Regions from separate parts of the Flavobacterium sp. GP15 genome, predicted to be linked through region 1. Evidence: riboswitches for the same ligand, from Rfam matches in the RefSeq annotation. Region 1 holds a riboswitch; the other holds the start of a gene.
What was found. A riboswitch is a leader RNA that binds a small molecule or an ion and turns the genes downstream of it on or off. The one in region 1 is predicted to bind S-adenosylmethionine.

Region 1 (9,122 bases):
AGAATGCTGTTTTATTCGAAAAGTAGCTCCGTTAAGTAAGGCCTTAAATGGAAATGAAATTTGGATTACAGGTTTAAGAGCAGAGCAGTCTGAGAATAGAAATGATTTACCTTTTTTTGAATATGATGCGCACTTTAATATCATCAAATTTAATCCTTTGTTAAAATGGACATTAGAAGAAGTTCAAAGTTATATAGACTTAAATAATGTACCACAAAATGCATTGCACAAACAAGGTTTTGTAAGTATTGGTTGTGCACCATGTACTAGAGCAATTTTGCCTGGCGAGGATATTAGAGCAGGAAGATGGTGGTGGGAATCCAGTCATAAAGAATGTGGTTTGCACCAAAAGTAATAAGTTAAAGTAAAAATAATAATTTCAAGTTGTGGCTTCCTTCATTTTGTGTAGAGCCAGAGATGGGATAAAAAATAAGTTATGAGCACATTATTAAAAACGAATGCTTTAGAAAGCGAAGCGATATACATTTTCAGAGAAGTTATTTCTCAATTTGACAAACCAGTTTTGCTTTTCTCTGGTGGAAAAGATTCTATTACATTAGTACGTTTGGCACAAAAAGCATTTTTTCCTGCCAAAATTCCTTTTCCATTGTTGCACGTAGACACAGGACATAATTTTCCTGAAACTATTGCTTTTAGAGATAAATTAGTTAAAGAATTAGGCTTAGAATTAATCGTTCGTAATGTGCAAGATGCTATCGATTCTGGTAAAGTACAAGAGGAATCTGGAAAATATTCAAGCAGAAATAGTTTGCAAACGACTACACTTCTTGATGCCATCGAAGAATTTAAATTTGATGCTTGTATTGGTGGTGCCCGTCGAGATGAAGAAAAAGCAAGAGCTAAAGAACGTATTTTTTCGGTACGGGATGATTTTGGGCAATGGGATGAAAAAAACCAGCGTCCTGAATTATTTGATTTACTAAACGGAAAAATTGAAAACGGTCAAAATGTTCGTGTTTTCCCAATTTCAAACTGGACAGAAATAGATGTCTGGAGTTATATCGAACAAGAAAAAATTGAAATTCCATCTATTTACTTTTCACATAAACGTAAAGTTTTTATGCGAGATGGACTCATTTGGTCACATTCTCCATTTGTTTACCAAGAAGAAGACGAAGAAATCGAAGAGAGAATTGTTCGTTTTAGAACAGTTGGAGATATGAGTTGTACGGCTGCAGTAGATTCTTATGCTGCAACAATTGCTGAGGTTGTTGGCGAAATCAGAACATCAACAATATCTGAGAGAGGAGCCAGAATTGATGATAAACGTTCAGAAGCCGCGATGGAGAAAAGAAAACAACAAGGATATTTTTAATCCCCCTAACCCCCAAAGGGGGAATAAAGGACTTATAAAAAACATATTTAATAATTTAAAATCAAAACCTGGCTCCCTCCCTTTTGGGGAGGGCTGGGGTGGGGCCTATGGAAGTTTTAAAAATAGCAACAGCAGGAAGTGTAGATGATGGGAAAAGTACTTTAATCGGGAGATTATTGTATGATACAAAATCACTAACTACAGATAAATTAGAAGCAATTGAGAAAAGCAGCAAGCAAAAAGGATATGACTATCTTGATTTTTCGTTGGCTACAGACGGATTAGTGGCCGAGAGAGAACAAGGAATTACAATTGATGTAGCACATATTTATTTTTCGACAGCCAAGAAAAGTTACATCATTGCCGATACGCCAGGTCACGTAGAATATACTAGAAACATGGTAACGGGAGCTTCGACTTCGCAAGTTTCAATTATTTTGATAGATGCCAGAAAAGGCGTTATTGAGCAAACCTATCGTCACTTTTTCATCAATAATTTATTGCGAGTAAAAGAGGTGATTGTTGCAGTAAACAAGATGGATTTAGTTGATTATTCTGAGGAAGTATTTAATAAAATCAAAACCGATTTTCAAGAATTAAACAGGAAGAGTTCATTCAAGGAACAAAATGTGAGCTACATTCCTCTCAGTGCAATAAATGGAGGAAACGTAGCTGATCGATCAGAAAATATGCCATGGTATAAAGGGCAAACGGTTTTACAACATCTAGAAGAATTACAACCTGCTGATGTTTACGAAAAAGGGAAAGCACGTTTTCCTGTTCAAACCGTAATTAGACCTAAAACAGATGAATACCATGATTTTAGAGGATATGCGGGTAAGTTATATGGCAACAATATCAAAGTTGGAGATTCCGTAACAGTGCTTCCTTCTTTAACAGAGTCTAAAGTAAAACACATTCATTTTTTTGACAAACAATTTGATGAGGCTAGTGCTGGTTCTTCCATTACAATCGAATTAGAAAATGATATCAATGTCACTAGAGGAGACATGATTGTAAAATCAGATGAAATTCCAAGAATAGAAAAAGATATTACAACAACCGTTTGTTGGATGGACAGCAAAAAATTAGTTGCAGGAGCTAAATATTATGTACAGCATAATACCAATAGAGTTTTAGCAAAAATTGATAATGTAAAAAATGTAATTGCAACTGATTATTCTGGAACAACAGCAGCTTCTCAATTGTCTATTAATGAAATTGGTGAAGTCACAATTAAATTAAGCAAACCACTGTATTTTGATTCTTATAATGAAAATAAAACCAACGGTGCCTTTATCTTAATTGATGTTGCTACAAATACCACTGCTGGAGTTGGTTTTATAAAGTAGCGCCTTCAAACTCTCCGATGCGGGGAACAATATATATACATTAATAATTTCCCATCAAGTTTCCCCCTACTTCAGGGGGTCAGGGGGAGGAATATACTCAGGAAATGCAAAGTTTTAGAACAGAATTAGAAAATCCAATTGTACAAAGAGAAATAATTGATTTAGAAAAAAAAATTCATGCTTTTCGTGGGGGAACAATTGATGGAGAACGATTTCGCAGTCTTCGTTTAGCACGTGGAATTTACGGGCAACGTCAGGAAGGAGTCCAAATGATTCGTATTAAATTGCCTTTCGGAAAAGTAACTAGCGAACAATTAGTGCGTATTACAAAAGTTTCTGACGAATATTCTACAGGTCGTTTGCATATTACCACACGTCAAGATATTCAGATTCACTATGTGAGTTTGGATAGAACACCGGAACTTTGGGCAAATTTAGCTAAAGATGATATCACACTACGTGAAGCTTGTGGAAATACGGTTCGTAATATTACAGCAAGCGAATTAGCAGGCGTAGATGTAAACGAACCTTTTGACGTTTCGCCTTACGCTCACGGAATGTTTCAATATTTGTTACGAAATCCTATTTGCCAAGAAATGGGACGTAAATTCAAAATTTCTTTCTCTTCTTCTGATGAGGATACTGCTTTGAGCTATTTACACGATTTAGGATTTATTCCCAAAATTGTAAATGGTGAAAGAGGATTCAAAGTGATGCTTGGCGGTGGATTAGGTTCGCAACCCATTCACGCGGAATTATTAAGCGAATTTATTCCCGCAAATCAAATAGTGCCAACGGCTGAAGGTATTATTCGGGTTTTTGATAGACATGGAGAGCGCAATAAAAGAATGAAAGCGCGTATGAAATTTCTAATCAAAGACATTGGGAAAGAAGCTTTCTTAGAATTGGTTGAAAAAGAGAAAAAAGCAATCGCTTTTGAGACATACGAAATCGACATTGCAGGATTTGATGAAACTATTCCAGAACCTTTATTAAAAGTGCCAGAAGTTACAATTGCTGATACTACTGCTTATGAAACTTGGAAATCATCATGTGTGATTCCTCAAAAACAAAAAGGATATTTTGCTATAGGTATCAAAGTACTTTTAGGTGATTTTTATACCGATAAAGCCAGAGTTTTAGCAGACTTGATTAAAAATTATGCAGCTAATGAATTGCGTTTTTCATTGCGTCAAAATATTGTTATTCGCAATGTAAAAGAAGAAAATTTGCCTTTCTTTTATCAAGAATTAGCGAAATTAGATATGGTCACTTTGGGATACAATTCTACGGCTGATATCACTGCTTGCCCAGGAACTGATACTTGTAACCTCGGAATTGCCAGTAGTACCGGAATTGCGGAAGAATTGGAGAAAGTAATCGAAGCAGAATATCCACAATATAAAAACAACAAAGAGATTGAAATAAAAATTAGTGGATGTATGAACGCTTGCGGTCAACACAATATGTCAGCGATTGGTTTTCAAGGAATGTCAATCAACTCTGGTAAATTAGTTGCTCCAGCCTTGCAAGTTTTATTGGGAGGTGGAAATCTAGGAAATGGAAGTGGTCGTTTTGCTGATAAAGTTATAAAAATTCCAAGCCGTAGAGGACCTGAAGCGTTGCGTTATATCTTAAATGATTTTGATGAAAATGGGAATGGAACTTCATTTGTGAATTATTATGTAGAAAAAGGCGAGAAATATTTCTACGAAATATTAAAACCTTTAGCCGATATAACCAACCTTACAGAAGCTGATTTTGTTGATTGGGGAAATGCGGATAATTACGTAAAAGCCGTTGGAGTAGGAGAATGTGCTGGCGTTGTGATTGATTTAGTGGCCACTCTTTTATTGGAAGCCAAAGATAAATTGACATTTGCTCAAGAAGCTTTCGATGAAAATAAATGGTCAGATGCTATTTATCATGCGTATTCTGGTTTTGTAAATGGTGCCAAAGCTTTACTGCTTTCGGAAAACCAAAAAACAAATCATCAGGCCGGAATTATAGATTTATTTGATAGTGTTTTTGTACAAACCAATAAAATTTCCTTTGAAACTTCATTCAGAGATTTAGTTTTCCAAATCAATCAAAACGAACCTACTGAGGCTTTCGCTAAAAAATATATAGAACAAGCAATCCATTTTTTCGATACAATCGAAGCATTCAGAGCTAAAGACTTAGAAGATGAAAAATAGACTAAAACCTCAAGTTACTTTAGTAGGCGCTGGTCCAGGAGATCCAGATTTACTTACGATCAAAGGAGCAAAAGCTTTGGCGGAAGCCAATGTGGTTTTGTACGATGCTTTGTCAAACGACGAATTGTTGACTTATGCGCCTAAAAAAGCACTGAAAATATTTGTTGGAAAAAGAAAGGGCTGTCATGCTTATACGCAAGATGAAATTAACCAATTGATTGTTGATAATGCATTGACTTACGGTCATGTGGTTCGGTTAAAAGGTGGCGATCCATTTATTTTTGGAAGAGGAAGCGAAGAAATTGAATTCGTAGAAAGTTTTGGAATTCCAACTTTTGTAATCCCCGGAATTTCCTCATCAATAGCAGTTCCCGCTTCGCAAGGAATTTCGTTGACAAAAAGAGATGTTTCTGAGAGTTTTTGGGTAATTACGGGAACCACTTCTACCCGAAAATTATCTACCGATGTAGCTTTGGCGGCTCAATCAACAGCAACCGTAGTGATCTTAATGGGAATGAGTAAACTGGATGAAATTGTAGCTTTATTCCAAAATGAATCTAAAGGTGAAATGCCGGTTGCAATTATTCAAAACGGAACAACTCCAGAAGAAAAGCTTGGAATTGGAACCATAGATAACATCCAAAAAGTAGTCGCTGAAAATAATTTAAGTTCCCCAGCAATTATTGTAATTGGCGAAGTAGTTAAAGAAAGTAATAAACTAAAAGGCTTTTACGAAGAGTTTGTGTCTTCTGAAATACGACTATAATGAAAGAAAAAGAATCATACTCCAATAATCACGACTCGGCTTCCATCTCCTTAGGAGAGGATTTGGGAGAGAGGAATCAGCTTTACCCCATTTTTTTAAAAGTGCATCAACTGAAAGTGCTTATTGTTGGTGGCGGAAATGTAGGATTAGAGAAATTATCTTTTTTATTAAAATCCAGTCCCAATGCAATTGTCGAAGTTGTTGCTCCACGATTTTTACCAGAACTAGTCGATTTAGTACATCAACACGATTCTGTAAAATTAACCATGAAGAAATTCAAAAAAAAAATGCTCAAAAAAAGACATTTGGTTATTGCCTGTACGGATGATTTAGAGGTAAATAAAAAAATTTACGACTTGTCTCGAAAAAGATTTTTGATTTGTAATATAGCTGATACGCCTGATTTATGCGATTATTATTTGGGTGGTATTGTTACAAAAGGGAATGTGAAAATTGCAATTTCGACTAACGGAAAATCCCCAACTACGGCCAAAAGATTACGAGAGTTTTTTGAAGAAGTAATTCCAGATGATATTAATAAAATGGTATTGAACTTAAATGAATATCGGAAAACTTTGAAAGGAAACTTTGAAGAAAAAGTCGAAAAAATGAATAAGATTACCGAAACGTTAAAAAATATATAAAAAGTTCTTTTAAATTTAAAGGAATGATAAAAATCATAAAAAGGAGAAACAAATATTCGTTTCTTTGTAAACTCATAAAATGACTATAAATAGTAACATAATGATTAAAACTGATATTCTTATAATAGGAGCTGGTCCAACAGGTTTATTTGCTGTTTTTGAAGCCGGTTTGTTAAAATTAAAATGCCATATATTAGATGCTTTACCACAAGCAGGAGGGCAACTTTCAGAGTTGTACCCTAAAAAACCAATATACGATATCCCAGGATTTCCAGAAGTTTTAGCGGGAGATTTAGTTGATAATTTAATGGAACAAATCAAGCAATTTGAACCAGGATTTACGCTAGGAGAACGAGCAGAAACAATAGATAAGCAAGAGGACGGAACTTTTATAGTTACCTCTAATAAAGGAACACAATTTCATGCTCCTGTTATTGCAATTGCAGGCGGCTTAGGAAGTTTTGAGCCAAGAAAACCTCTTATTGATGGAATCGATTTTTATGAAGACAAAGGAATCAAGTATTTTATCAAAAATCCAGAAAAATTCAGAGACAAGAAAGTTGTAATTGCTGGTGGTGGAGATTCTGCATTAGACTGGAGTATTTTCTTATCCAATATAGCTTCAGAAGTAACTTTAGTGCACAGAAGAAATGAATTTAGAGGAGCATTAGATTCTGTTGATAAAGTACAAGAGTTAAAAACAGCAGGAAAAATCAGATTAATTACTCCAGCTGAGGTTATTGGTATCAATGGCGCAGAGCGCATAGAATCAATTTTGCTCGAAGAAAATGGTGCGACAAGAACCATCGAAACAGATTATTTTATTCCTCTTTTCGGTCTTACGCCCAAATTAGGTCCTATTGGAGATTGGGGATTAGAAATAGAAAAAAATGCGATTAAAGTAAATAATGCGTTAGATTATCAAACCAATATTCCTGGTATTTTTGCCATTGGTGACGTAAATACCTATCCAGGAAAACTCAAATTAATCCTTTGTGGTTTTCATGAAGCTACTTTAATGTGTCAAGCTGCTTACCAAATCATTAATCCAGGTAAGAAATATGTGCTAAAATACACTACCGTTAGCGGTGTTGACGGATTTGATGGTACTCGTAAAGAAGCACCAAAAGCTGTGGTAAAAGCAATAGTTTAACAATTTACCAAAAAATAGTTAAAAAATATAGCGTTATTACTTGCAAGTAGTAACGCTATGTCTTTACTTTGCAGTGTTCCTATATTTATTGAAAGTTATCACGAAAGGCGGAGGGAAAGACCCAATGAAACCTTAGCAACCCTTTATTTTATAAAGAAGGTGCTACATTCTACCACAAAATATGTGGATAGATAACACACGAATACACACTTAGTATTTCCCCAACCTTTTCTTGACAACATTTTAATATCCTTTTTGAGCGGATTATTGGTGCTTTTTTTGCCAATATTCTTCCTGCTGTACGCTATATCTTTTATTCTGAACCCCAGAATAAAAGGATACCGCTTCCATCAGGGCTAAAAAGCCATTATAGTGAACTTTTGTAAATATTAATCAAAAGTAAAAATCTCCTAAAAAGAGATTTTCAAGAACTGAAACTATTATGTCAAACATTCAAACGGCAATAAAAGAGAGAATTCTTATTTTAGATGGAGCCATGGGAACCATGTTGCAACGTTATAATTTCTCCGAAGAAGATTTTCGTGGAGTGCGTTTCAAAGATTTTCCACATTCACTAAAAGGAAATAATGATTTACTGTCGCTAACCCAACCCAAATCGATTAGAGAAGTTCATGCCAAATACTTTGAAGCAGGAGCCGATATTATTGAAACCAATACTTTTTCGAGTACCACAATCGGAATGGCCGATTACCATCTCGAAGATTTGGTTTACGAAATGAATTTTCAATCTGCAAAAATTGCTCGAGAAGTAGCTGACGAATTCACGGCAAAAAATCCAGAAAAACCGCGTTTTGTAGCCGGTTCTATAGGGCCAACCAACAGAACAGCAAGCATGTCACCAGATGTAAATGATCCTGGATATAGAGCCGTAACTTTTGATGATTTGCGCGTGGCATACAAACAACAAGTAGAAGCTTTGATGGATGGCGGTTGCGATTTATTATTAGTCGAAACTATTTTCGATACCTTAAATGCTAAAGCGGCGCTTTTCGCTATCGAAGAAGTGAAAGACGAACGCAATATTGATATTCCTATCATGGTTTCTGGAACCATTACCGATGCTTCCGGAAGAACACTTTCTGGGCAAACGGTCGAAGCTTTCTTAGTTTCAGTTTCACACATTCCATTGTTAAGTGTAGGTTTTAATTGTGCCCTTGGTGCCGATTTGTTAAAGCCTTATTTAAAAACCCTTTCACACAATACTTCATTTAATGTTTCGGCGCATCCTAATGCAGGATTGCCAAATGCTTTTGGAGAATACGATGAAACACCAGAGGAAATGCAAGCGCAAATCAAAACCTATTTAGACGATAATTTAGTAAATATTATAGGCGGTTGCTGCGGAACAACCCCAGCACACATCAAGTTAATCGCAGATATTGCAAAGAATTATAAGCCAAGAGTTTCGACGGCGGTGATGTAAAATGTCATTGCCAGAAACGAAGCAATCACATAATTAAGATTTCTCTTTTGTTTAAAACTCCAAAAGTATTGAGCTGATCCTGCAAGGTTTTTTAAACCTTGTAGGTATAAAACAGAGCTTATCCTACAAATTTTTTTAAAGCTTGTAGTTAAAATAGAGCTGATCCTGCAAGATTTTTTAAACCTCGTAGGTATAAAACATAAGTAGAGTTAATAAACCAATACCTACA
Region 2 (9,122 bases), on a different contig from region 1:
TATAAAAACACCATTTAAAATCTATTTTTTATATTTTTGTCGCAATGAAATTTACAGCAGAACAAATAGCAGGGATTTTAGAAGGAGAAGTTATTGGGAATCCAATGGCCGAAGTTTTTAGATTGTCAAAAATCGAAGATGGAGCAGAGGGATCACTGACTTTTTTGTCAAATCCTAAATATCTTCATTATATATACTCTACAAAAGCCTCAGTAACAATTGTTAATGATAGCTTTGTTCCAGAGGCAAATTTAGATACAACATTGATAAAAGTACCAGATGCGTATGCTGCTTTTTCTAAATTATTAGAATTTTATAATGAAGTAAAGCAAAATAAAAACGGTATAGAACAACATTCCTTTCTTTCTTCGAGTGTAATACATGGAGAAAACCTATATTTGGGCAGTTTTAGTTATGTAGGAGAAAATGTTATTATAGGTACCAACGTAAAAATATATCCCAATTGTTTTATAGGCGATAATGTTGTTATAGGCGATAATGTAAAATTATTTGCTGGCGCAAAAATTTATTCTGAAACTAATATAGGTAACAATTGTACAATTCATTCCGGAGCTATTATAGGTTCGGATGGTTTTGGTTTTGCACCAAATCCTGATGGAACTTATACCACGATTCCTCAAATAGGAAATGTAATAATAGAAGATAATGTAGATATTGGTTCTTGTACGACGATTGACAGAGCGACAATGGGATCTACTATCATTAGAAAAGGAGTAAAATTGGATAATCAAATTCAAATTGCTCATAATGTAGAAATAGGGGAGAATACTGTAATTGCTGCACAAACTGGTGTTGCAGGTTCTACTAAAATTGGAAAGAACGGAATGATTGGTGGGCAAGTTGGAATTTCAGGACATTTACACATTGGTGATAATGTTAGAATTCAGGCCCAATCTGGTGTTGGAAGAAACATAAAAGACAACGAAATTTTGCAAGGAAGCCCTGCATTTGGATACAATGATTTTAGTAAATCGTATGTTCATTTTAAGAACTTACCTAAAATTGTTGCAGAAATAAAAGAATTAAAGAAACAAATATTAAACCAAAAAAATGGAAACAATGGTTAAACAGAAGACCATCAAAACAGAAATCTCATTAACAGGAGTTGGACTGCATACCGGTAAAGAAGTAAAAATGACTTTTAAACCTGCTCCCGTGAATAATGGTTTTACTTTTGTTCGAGTAGATCTGGAAGGACATCCTATTATTGAGGCAGATGCAAATTATGTTGTAAACACTGAAAGAGGGACAAATTTAGAAAAACGTGGAGTGAAAATTCAAACTCCAGAACATGTTTTGGCAGCTTTAGTTGGTTGCGATTTAGACAATGTTATTATCGAATTGAATGCTTCAGAACTTCCTATTATGGATGGTTCTTCAAAATATTTTGTAGAAGCTATAGAAACTGCTGGAGTAGAAGAGCAAAATTCAAAAAGAAATGTATACGTAGTAAAAGAAGTTATTTCTTTTACAGATGAAGAATCTGGAAGTGAGATTTTGGTTATGCCAAGTGATCATTATTGCGTAACAGCTATGGTAGATTTTGGGACTAAAATTTTAGGTACTCAAAATGCAAACATGAAAAGCATTGCAGATTTCAAAACAGAAATTTCTCAATCAAGAACCTTTAGTTTTCTACATGAATTAGAATCTTTATTAGAAAAAGGGCTTATTAAAGGTGGGGATTTAAATAATGCCATTGTTTATGTTGACAAGGATATTTCTGCTTCAACTATGGAAAACTTGAAAGTTGCTTTTGGAAAAGAGGAATTGACAGTTAAGCCTAATGGAATTTTAGACAACCTTACTTTGCACTATCCAAATGAGGCAGCAAGACATAAATTACTAGATGTAGTTGGAGATTTAGCTCTAATTGGTACAAAAATTCAAGGTAAAGTTATTGCCAATAAGCCAGGACATTTTGTAAACACACAGTTTGCTAAAAAAATGGCTAAAATCATAAAAATCGAACAAAGAAATTATGTTCCTGTTTATGATTTAAATTTAGAACCATTGATGGACATTCATAAAATTATGGCTGTTCTTCCTCACAGACCTCCATTTTTATTAATTGATAGAATTATAGAAATGTCTGAAAGTCATGTTGTAGGTATGAAAAATGTTACGATGAATGAAAATTTCTTTGTTGGTCATTTTCCAGAGGCTCCAGTGATGCCAGGTGTTTTAATTGTTGAAGCTATGGCTCAAACAGGAGGAATTCTAGTTTTAAGTACGGTTCCAGATCCTGAAAATTATTTAACATATTTCATGAAAATTGATAATGTTAAATTCAAACAAAAAGTATTACCTGGTGATACTTTGATATTTAAGTGCGATTTGATAACACCGATTCGAAGAGGAATTTGCCACATGCAAGCAAATGCTTATGCCAATGGTAAATTAGTTGCTGAAGCAGAATTAATGGCACAAATTGCTAAAAAACAATAGATTTGGAGAAAATTACTTTTAATTTTATTAAAAATGAAAGGTAGCTTTAACCTAGTAAAAAATTAAAAAATAGCTGATGAATCAACCACTAGCCTATGTTCATCCAGGCGCAAAAATAGCCAAAAATGTAGTTATTGAGCCGTTTACAACCATTCATAATAATGTAGTTATTGGAGATGGAACTTGGATCGGATCAAATGTTACTATAATGGAAGGAGCGAGAATTGGAAAAAATTGCAATATATTCCCAGGTGCGGTTATTTCAGCAGTTCCTCAGGATTTAAAATTTGGAGGCGAGGATTCCTTAGCAATTATTGGTGATAATTGCACTATTAGAGAATGTGTAACCATCAATAGAGGAACAATTGCATCGGGTCAAACTACAATAGGTGATAATTGTCTTATAATGGCAACAGCTCATATTGCTCATGACTGTCATATTGGTCACAATGTTATAATTGTAAACGGAGTACTTTTAGGAGGACATGTAACCGTAGGGAATCACGCTATTATTGGTGGATTATCTGCAGTGCATCAGTTTATTAGCATAGGTGATCATGCCATGATTTCTGGAGGATCACTTTTAAGAAAAGATGTGCCACCTTACACTAAAGCCGCAAAAGAACCTTTGTCTTACGTAGGTATTAATTCAGTAGGATTAAGAAGACGTGGTTTTTCTTCTGAGAAAATTAGAGAAATTCAAGGTATATACAGGATTTTATATCAAAAAAATTACAATACCACTCAAGCTTTAGGAATTATCGAAGCGGAGATGGAAGCAACACCAGAAAGAGATGAAATTATTGATTTCATTAGAAATTCATCTCGAGGCGTGATGAAAGGGTATTCTGGAAATTACTAAAAAAACTCTTGACTATTAGCAATTTGGTAATAGTCGGAAAAATAAATAAAATATAAATCGCTAATAGCTAAAAGTAAAATATAAATGGCATCTACATCAGATATTAAAAACGGATTGTGCATTAAATTCAATAATGACATCTATAAAATAGTTGAATTTCTTCATGTAAAACCAGGTAAAGGACCTGCTTTTGTTAGAACAAAACTAAGAAGTTTAACTAACGGAAGAGTATTAGATAATACTTTTTCTGCTGGACATAAAATTGATGAAGTACGAGTTGAAAATCATAAATTTCAGTTTTTATATCCAGAAGGTGATGAATTTCATTTCATGAATACTGAAACTTTTGAGCAAATTACATTAAATAAAAATATTTTAGATTCTCCAGGTTTATTAAAAGAAGGAGAAAATGTAATGATTAGCATTAATACGGAAACTGATTTACCGCTTTCAGTAGATATGCCAGCTTCTGTTATACTTGAAGTTACGTATGCTGAGCCTGGAATTAAAGGAAATACAGCAACAAACGCTACTAAATCAGCAACTGTTGAAACAGGAGCGCTAGTAAATGTTCCTTTGTTTATCAATGAAGGGGATAAAATTAAAATAGACACTACTTCTGGTTCTTACATGGAACGCGTAAAAGAGTAAGTAATTTGATAATAGAAAATGTGAAAATTAGATAAATTTCACATTTTCTATTTTTTTTTTAATTTTCTAATAAAAATTATGAAATTTCCAAAAGTTTACTCTTTAGAAGAAATAGCTACTATTATCGGTTGTGAATATGTTGGTGATACCAATTTCCCTGTAACTGGAATGAACGAAATTCATGTAGTTGGCAGCGGTGATATAGTATTTGTAGATCATCCAAAATATTATGATAAGGCTTTAAATTCGGCTGCTACAATTATTTTAATTAATAAAAATGTTGACTGCCCTGAAGGGAAAGCGTTATTAATTTCAGAAGATCCGTTCAGAGATTTTAATAAATTGACAAATTATTTCAAGCCTTTTCAGTTTTCAAATGTCTCAATAGCTACTTCTGCAACTGTAGGAGAAGGAACTATTATTCAGCCAAATACGTTTGTAGGTAATCATGTAGTTATTGGTAAAAACTGTTTAATCCATTCTAATGTTTCTATTTATGACCATACTGTAATTGGTGATAATGTAATCATTCATGCAGGAACAGTTTTAGGTGCAGATGCTTTTTATTATAAAAAAAGAGCCGAAGGATTTGATCAGTTGCTTTCTGGAGGAAGAGTTGTAATTCAAGATAATGTAGGTATTGGAGCTCTTTGCACCATTGATAAAGGAGTAACAGGAGATACAACTATTGGTGAAGGAACAAAAATTGACAATCAAGTGCATGTAGGACATGATACTGTGATAGGAAAAAAATGTTTAATAGCTTCTCAAACCGGAATTGCAGGCTGTGTTATTATTGAAGATGAAGTGACAATTTGGGGACAAGTAGGAACCACTAGCGGAATTACGATAGGAGCAAAGGCTGTTATCATGGGACAAACTGGAGTAACTAAATCAGTTGAAGGTGGAAAATCTTATTTTGGTACTCCAATAGAAGAGTCAAGAGAGAAATTGAAACAGTTGGCTAATATTAAAAAAATTCCAGAAATTTTAAAAAAAATAAAGTAATATGTCTTCAAAAGAAATTGTTGAGAAATTTTACAAATCGGATGCTTTAATTGATAGTGAAGTTATAAAAGATTTTTTACATCCCGATATTATAGTCGAGTGGAACAGTAGCAAAGGTTTTATTGAGCTAAATTATGAAGCATTATTAAATTTATCTAACGATTTAAGTAAAGCTTACGTTCGATCTAAGGTTCGCATCAATCAGATTATTGCCGAAAATGATTTGGTTTCAGTGCGTTATTCTCATTTTGTAAAAACAATTGAGAACCCTAGAGAAGAAATGTTACTGGCACATTTTATTGTGATTTGGCAAATTAAAGACAATAAATTATATCGAGGGTATCAAATGAGCCAATTATCCTAATTTAGTGGTAAAAAACTGAATATGGGATACCCGTTTAGTGCTTACAATTTTATACTTTTGCATAACCATTTTAAAAACTACATAAAATAATATATCATGAGTGTTTTAGTTAATAAAGATTCCAAAATAATTGTTCAAGGTTTTACAGGAAGTGAAGGGACTTTCCATGCTTCTCAAATGATTGAGTACGGAACTAATGTTGTTGGTGGTGTAACTCCAGGAAAAGGAGGAACATCTCATTTAGACAGACCTGTTTTTAATACTGTAAAAGATGCTGTTGAACAAGCAGGAGCTGACACAACTATCATTTTCGTTCCACCAGCTTTTGCAGCTGATGCGATTATGGAAGCTGCAGATGCAGGTATTAAAGTAATTATTGCAATTACAGAAGGAATTCCTGTTGCTGACATGATAAAAGCAAACAGTTACGTTAAAGAAAGAAATGCAAGATTAATAGGTCCAAACTGTCCAGGAATTATTACTCCAGGTGAAGCTAAAGTTGGTATTATGCCAGGTTTTGTTTTCAAAAAAGGAACTATTGGTATTGTTTCTAAATCAGGAACTTTAACTTACGAAGCGGCTGACCAAGTAGTAAAACAAGGTTTAGGAATCACAACTGCTATCGGAATTGGTGGAGATCCAATCATTGGAACTACAACAAAAGAAGCAGTAGAATTATTGATGAATGACCCAGAAACAGAATGTATCGTAATGATCGGTGAAATCGGTGGACAATTAGAAGCGGATGCTGCTCATTGGATTAAAGCTGACGGAAACCGTAAACCAGTTGTAGGTTTCATCGCAGGAGTAACTGCTCCAGCAGGACGTACAATGGGACATGCAGGTGCAATTGTTGGTGGATCTGATGATACGGCTGAAGCTAAAAAACAAATTATGAGAGAATGTGGTATTCACGTAGTAGATTCTCCAGCTGAAATTGGTAAAAAAGTAAAAGAAGTTTTAGGATAATCTTTTATATTTATAAAAAAAAATTAAAAGCCTCACATTTTGTGGGGCTTTTTTATTATTGAATGGAATTAAAGAATACCTTTGCACTTTATTAAAAATAGTGTTTAATAGATTTATTTTTGATAAATAAAAAATGTAAACGAATGGTTTAGATAACTTTTCCGATTTTTGTGAGTTTTATCTAGGAAGACCATTTCAAATAAAAATATAATATATGTACAAGGAGTTAGAAAAATTCAAAGTTACCAATCAGTTTTCATTTACAGCAGAAGATAGTTTAGCAGAAGTTTGCAATGCATCTGAAGGATCTGGTGTGTTTTTGGTTTATGCAGTTGGTGAAGTAAAAGAGTTAATTATGGTTGGTTCTACTGGAACTGTTCAAAATGACGGAACTTTGAAAATTAAAAATGGTGGTTTGAATGACAAAATAGTCGAAGGACACCAATTCGCTAAAACAGGAAGAAAATATTCTTGGCCAGCACAAATGAAAAAAGAAGATATTAGCACACTTGAAGTAGTTTGGTATGAGACTTTTAATGATAATTCTAAAGTAATTCCAACATTTGTAGAAGCACAAGTTTTACAAAATTTCTTAGATGAAAATGGAAAATTGCCAAAATGGAATGTAGCTTTTTAAGTTATTTCTATACTAATACAATTGAAAGACTTTACTTCGGTAAGGTCTTTTTTTTTGTTTTAAATTCATAAATAGTATTTTTTATTTGTTTATATAAAAAAATAAGTACTATTTTTGCTCCCGTTATCACGAATCTCTTAATAGAGATAGCAACCTGCAACAACGAGCAAGGTGCTAAAACGATAAGCCAAATCCTTTGGAAAAAATGTTGTTTTTTTATTCCTGTTTTGCTTTTTTGTTTTTCGTCATAGCCCTTTAATTTAAAAAATGATTATGACTAAACAAGGTGAAAATAATGGTAATCCATTCGCATTAATTCCTTTATTTATTTTTATTGCTACTTTTTTAGGAGTTGGTATTTGGCTAGATGATTTTTATGCTTTCCCGTCTCCAATTGCTGTTTTAATTGGAATAATTGCGGCTTTCCTACTTTTTAAATCTTCTACAGAAGATAAAGTGAATACGCTAATTGCTGGTTGTGGTGAAAGTAAAATAATGACGATGTGTCTTATTTATTTACTTGCTGGTGCTTTTGCTGTAGTGAGTAAAGCTACTGGTGGAGTAGATGCTGTTGTAAATTTGGGAATAAACAATATTGATGTTGCTTATTTTCCTTTAGGTATTTTTTTGATTGCCGCATTTTTATCTACTGCAACTGGTACGTCTGTTGGGGCAATTGTTGCAATTGGTCCTATAGCAGTGAGTTTAGCGGATAAAAGTGGTGCTTCATTACCTTTGATTTCGGGTGCATTATTGGGTGGTTCTATGTTAGGAGACAATCTCTCTATGATTTCGGATACTACTATTGCGGCAACACAATCTTTAGGTTGTAAACTCAAAGACAAGTTTAAAATTAATTTATTTATTGCTTTTCCAGCTGCTATAATTACAATTGCAGTATTTTTCTATTTGGGTTTAAACTCAGAAATTGTTTCTGTTGCCATCCCTAAAACTGATTTTAATTGGATTGCTATCATACCCTATATACTCGTTATTGTATTAGCAGTTTCTGGAATTAATGTATTTTCTACCTTAATTATAGGAACATTGTTAGCGGGAATTATAGGTTATTTTGGTGGTAATTTTACGCTTATGGTTTTTACCCAAAAAATATATGAAGGTTTTACCAGTATGACAGAAATATTCTTACTTTCTATGCTTTCAGGTGGTTTAGCTGCGATGGTTGATAAAGCGGGCGGAATTGATTACGTTTTATATCAAGTTAAAAAGCGAATAAAGAGTAAGAAATCGGCGCAGACAGGAATTGGTGTTTTAGTTGGATTAACCAATTTAGCAATCGCTAATAACACCGTTTCTATTGTGATTACAGGAAGTATTGCAAAAGAAATTAATGATGAATACAATTTGAGTGCAAAGAAAACCGCGACCATACTTGATATTTTTTCTTGTGTTATTCAAGGAATATTACCTTATGGAGCTCAAGTACTTTTGATATTAAGCTTTGCAGATGGAAAGCTGAACTTTTTAGATTTGATTAGTAATGCTTGGTATCACTTGTTCTTATTTGTTTTTACATTAATAGCTATTTATGCTAATTTTTGGGATAAATGGGTGAATCGAATTATTAAAATTTAAAAGCTAGTATTTTTATTAATGTATATGGTTTTGTATTTTTTTTAAAAAAGTAAATATTCTATATTTGACAGATATAAGATAGCCCTGATAGAAGTGGAAATCCTTTTATTTTTTGTTTAAAAAAATAAAAGATTGTAGCGGATAGCAGGAATAGCTTAAAATAAAAATTAAAATAAGTTTTGAATATGAAATTACTAGAAGGAAAAGTAGCTATAATTACAGGCGCAAGTCGTGGAATAGGTAAAGGAATTGCAGAAGTTTTTGCAAAACACGGAGCAAATATTGCTTTTACTTACAGTTCATCTGTAGAATCAGCTATGGCATTAGAAAATGAATTGAATGCACTTGGAATTAAAGCGAAAGGGTATCAATCTAACGCAGCTGATTTTAATGAAGCGCAAACGCTTGTTGATGCGGTTAATGCTGAGTTTGGAACAGTAGATATTTTGATTAACAACGCCGGAATTACCAAAGATAATTTGTTAATGCGTATGTCTGAACAAGATTTTGACCAAGTAATGGATGTAAACTTGAAATCAGTTTTCAACATGACAAAAGCAATTCAG

Region 2: it holds a riboswitch for S-adenosylmethionine, as region 1 does, so the genes downstream of both, H2650_RS11780 (Na+/H+ antiporter NhaC family protein) here and H2650_RS13370 (homocysteine S-methyltransferase family protein) in region 1, are expected to answer to the same signal.

Annotation. Positions count from the first base shown of each region.
Region 1 is NZ_JACFTC010000007.1:44,813-53,934, reverse strand. It holds gene H2650_RS13405 (phosphoadenylyl-sulfate reductase) at 1-355, shown strand, start outside; gene cysD (sulfate adenylyltransferase subunit CysD) at 437-1,336, shown strand; gene H2650_RS13395 (sulfate adenylyltransferase subunit 1) at 1,444-2,688, shown strand; gene H2650_RS13390 (HEPN domain-containing protein) at 2,793-4,886, shown strand; gene cobA (uroporphyrinogen-III C-methyltransferase) at 4,876-5,652, shown strand; gene H2650_RS13380 (bifunctional precorrin-2 dehydrogenase/sirohydrochlorin ferrochelatase) at 5,715-6,296, shown strand; gene H2650_RS13375 (NAD(P)/FAD-dependent oxidoreductase) at 6,397-7,449, shown strand; SAM riboswitch class I at 7,542-7,647, shown strand; gene H2650_RS13370 (homocysteine S-methyltransferase family protein) at 7,892-8,893, shown strand.
Region 2 is NZ_JACFTC010000005.1:153,367-162,488, reverse strand. It holds gene H2650_RS11825 (HD domain-containing protein) at 1-5, shown strand, start outside; gene lpxD (UDP-3-O-(3-hydroxymyristoyl)glucosamine N-acyltransferase) at 45-1,088, shown strand; gene H2650_RS11815 (bifunctional UDP-3-O-[3-hydroxymyristoyl] N-acetylglucosamine deacetylase/3-hydroxyacyl-ACP dehydratase) at 1,081-2,469, shown strand; gene lpxA (acyl-ACP--UDP-N-acetylglucosamine O-acyltransferase) at 2,546-3,331, shown strand; gene efp (elongation factor P) at 3,416-3,982, shown strand; gene H2650_RS11800 (UDP-3-O-(3-hydroxymyristoyl)glucosamine N-acyltransferase) at 4,061-4,990, shown strand; gene H2650_RS11795 (nuclear transport factor 2 family protein) at 4,992-5,354, shown strand; gene sucD (succinate--CoA ligase subunit alpha) at 5,451-6,323, shown strand; gene H2650_RS11785 (hypothetical protein) at 6,538-6,960, shown strand; SAM-I-IV-variant riboswitch at 7,079-7,176, shown strand; gene H2650_RS11780 (Na+/H+ antiporter NhaC family protein) at 7,234-8,556, shown strand; gene fabG (3-oxoacyl-[acyl-carrier-protein] reductase) at 8,742-9,122, shown strand, end outside.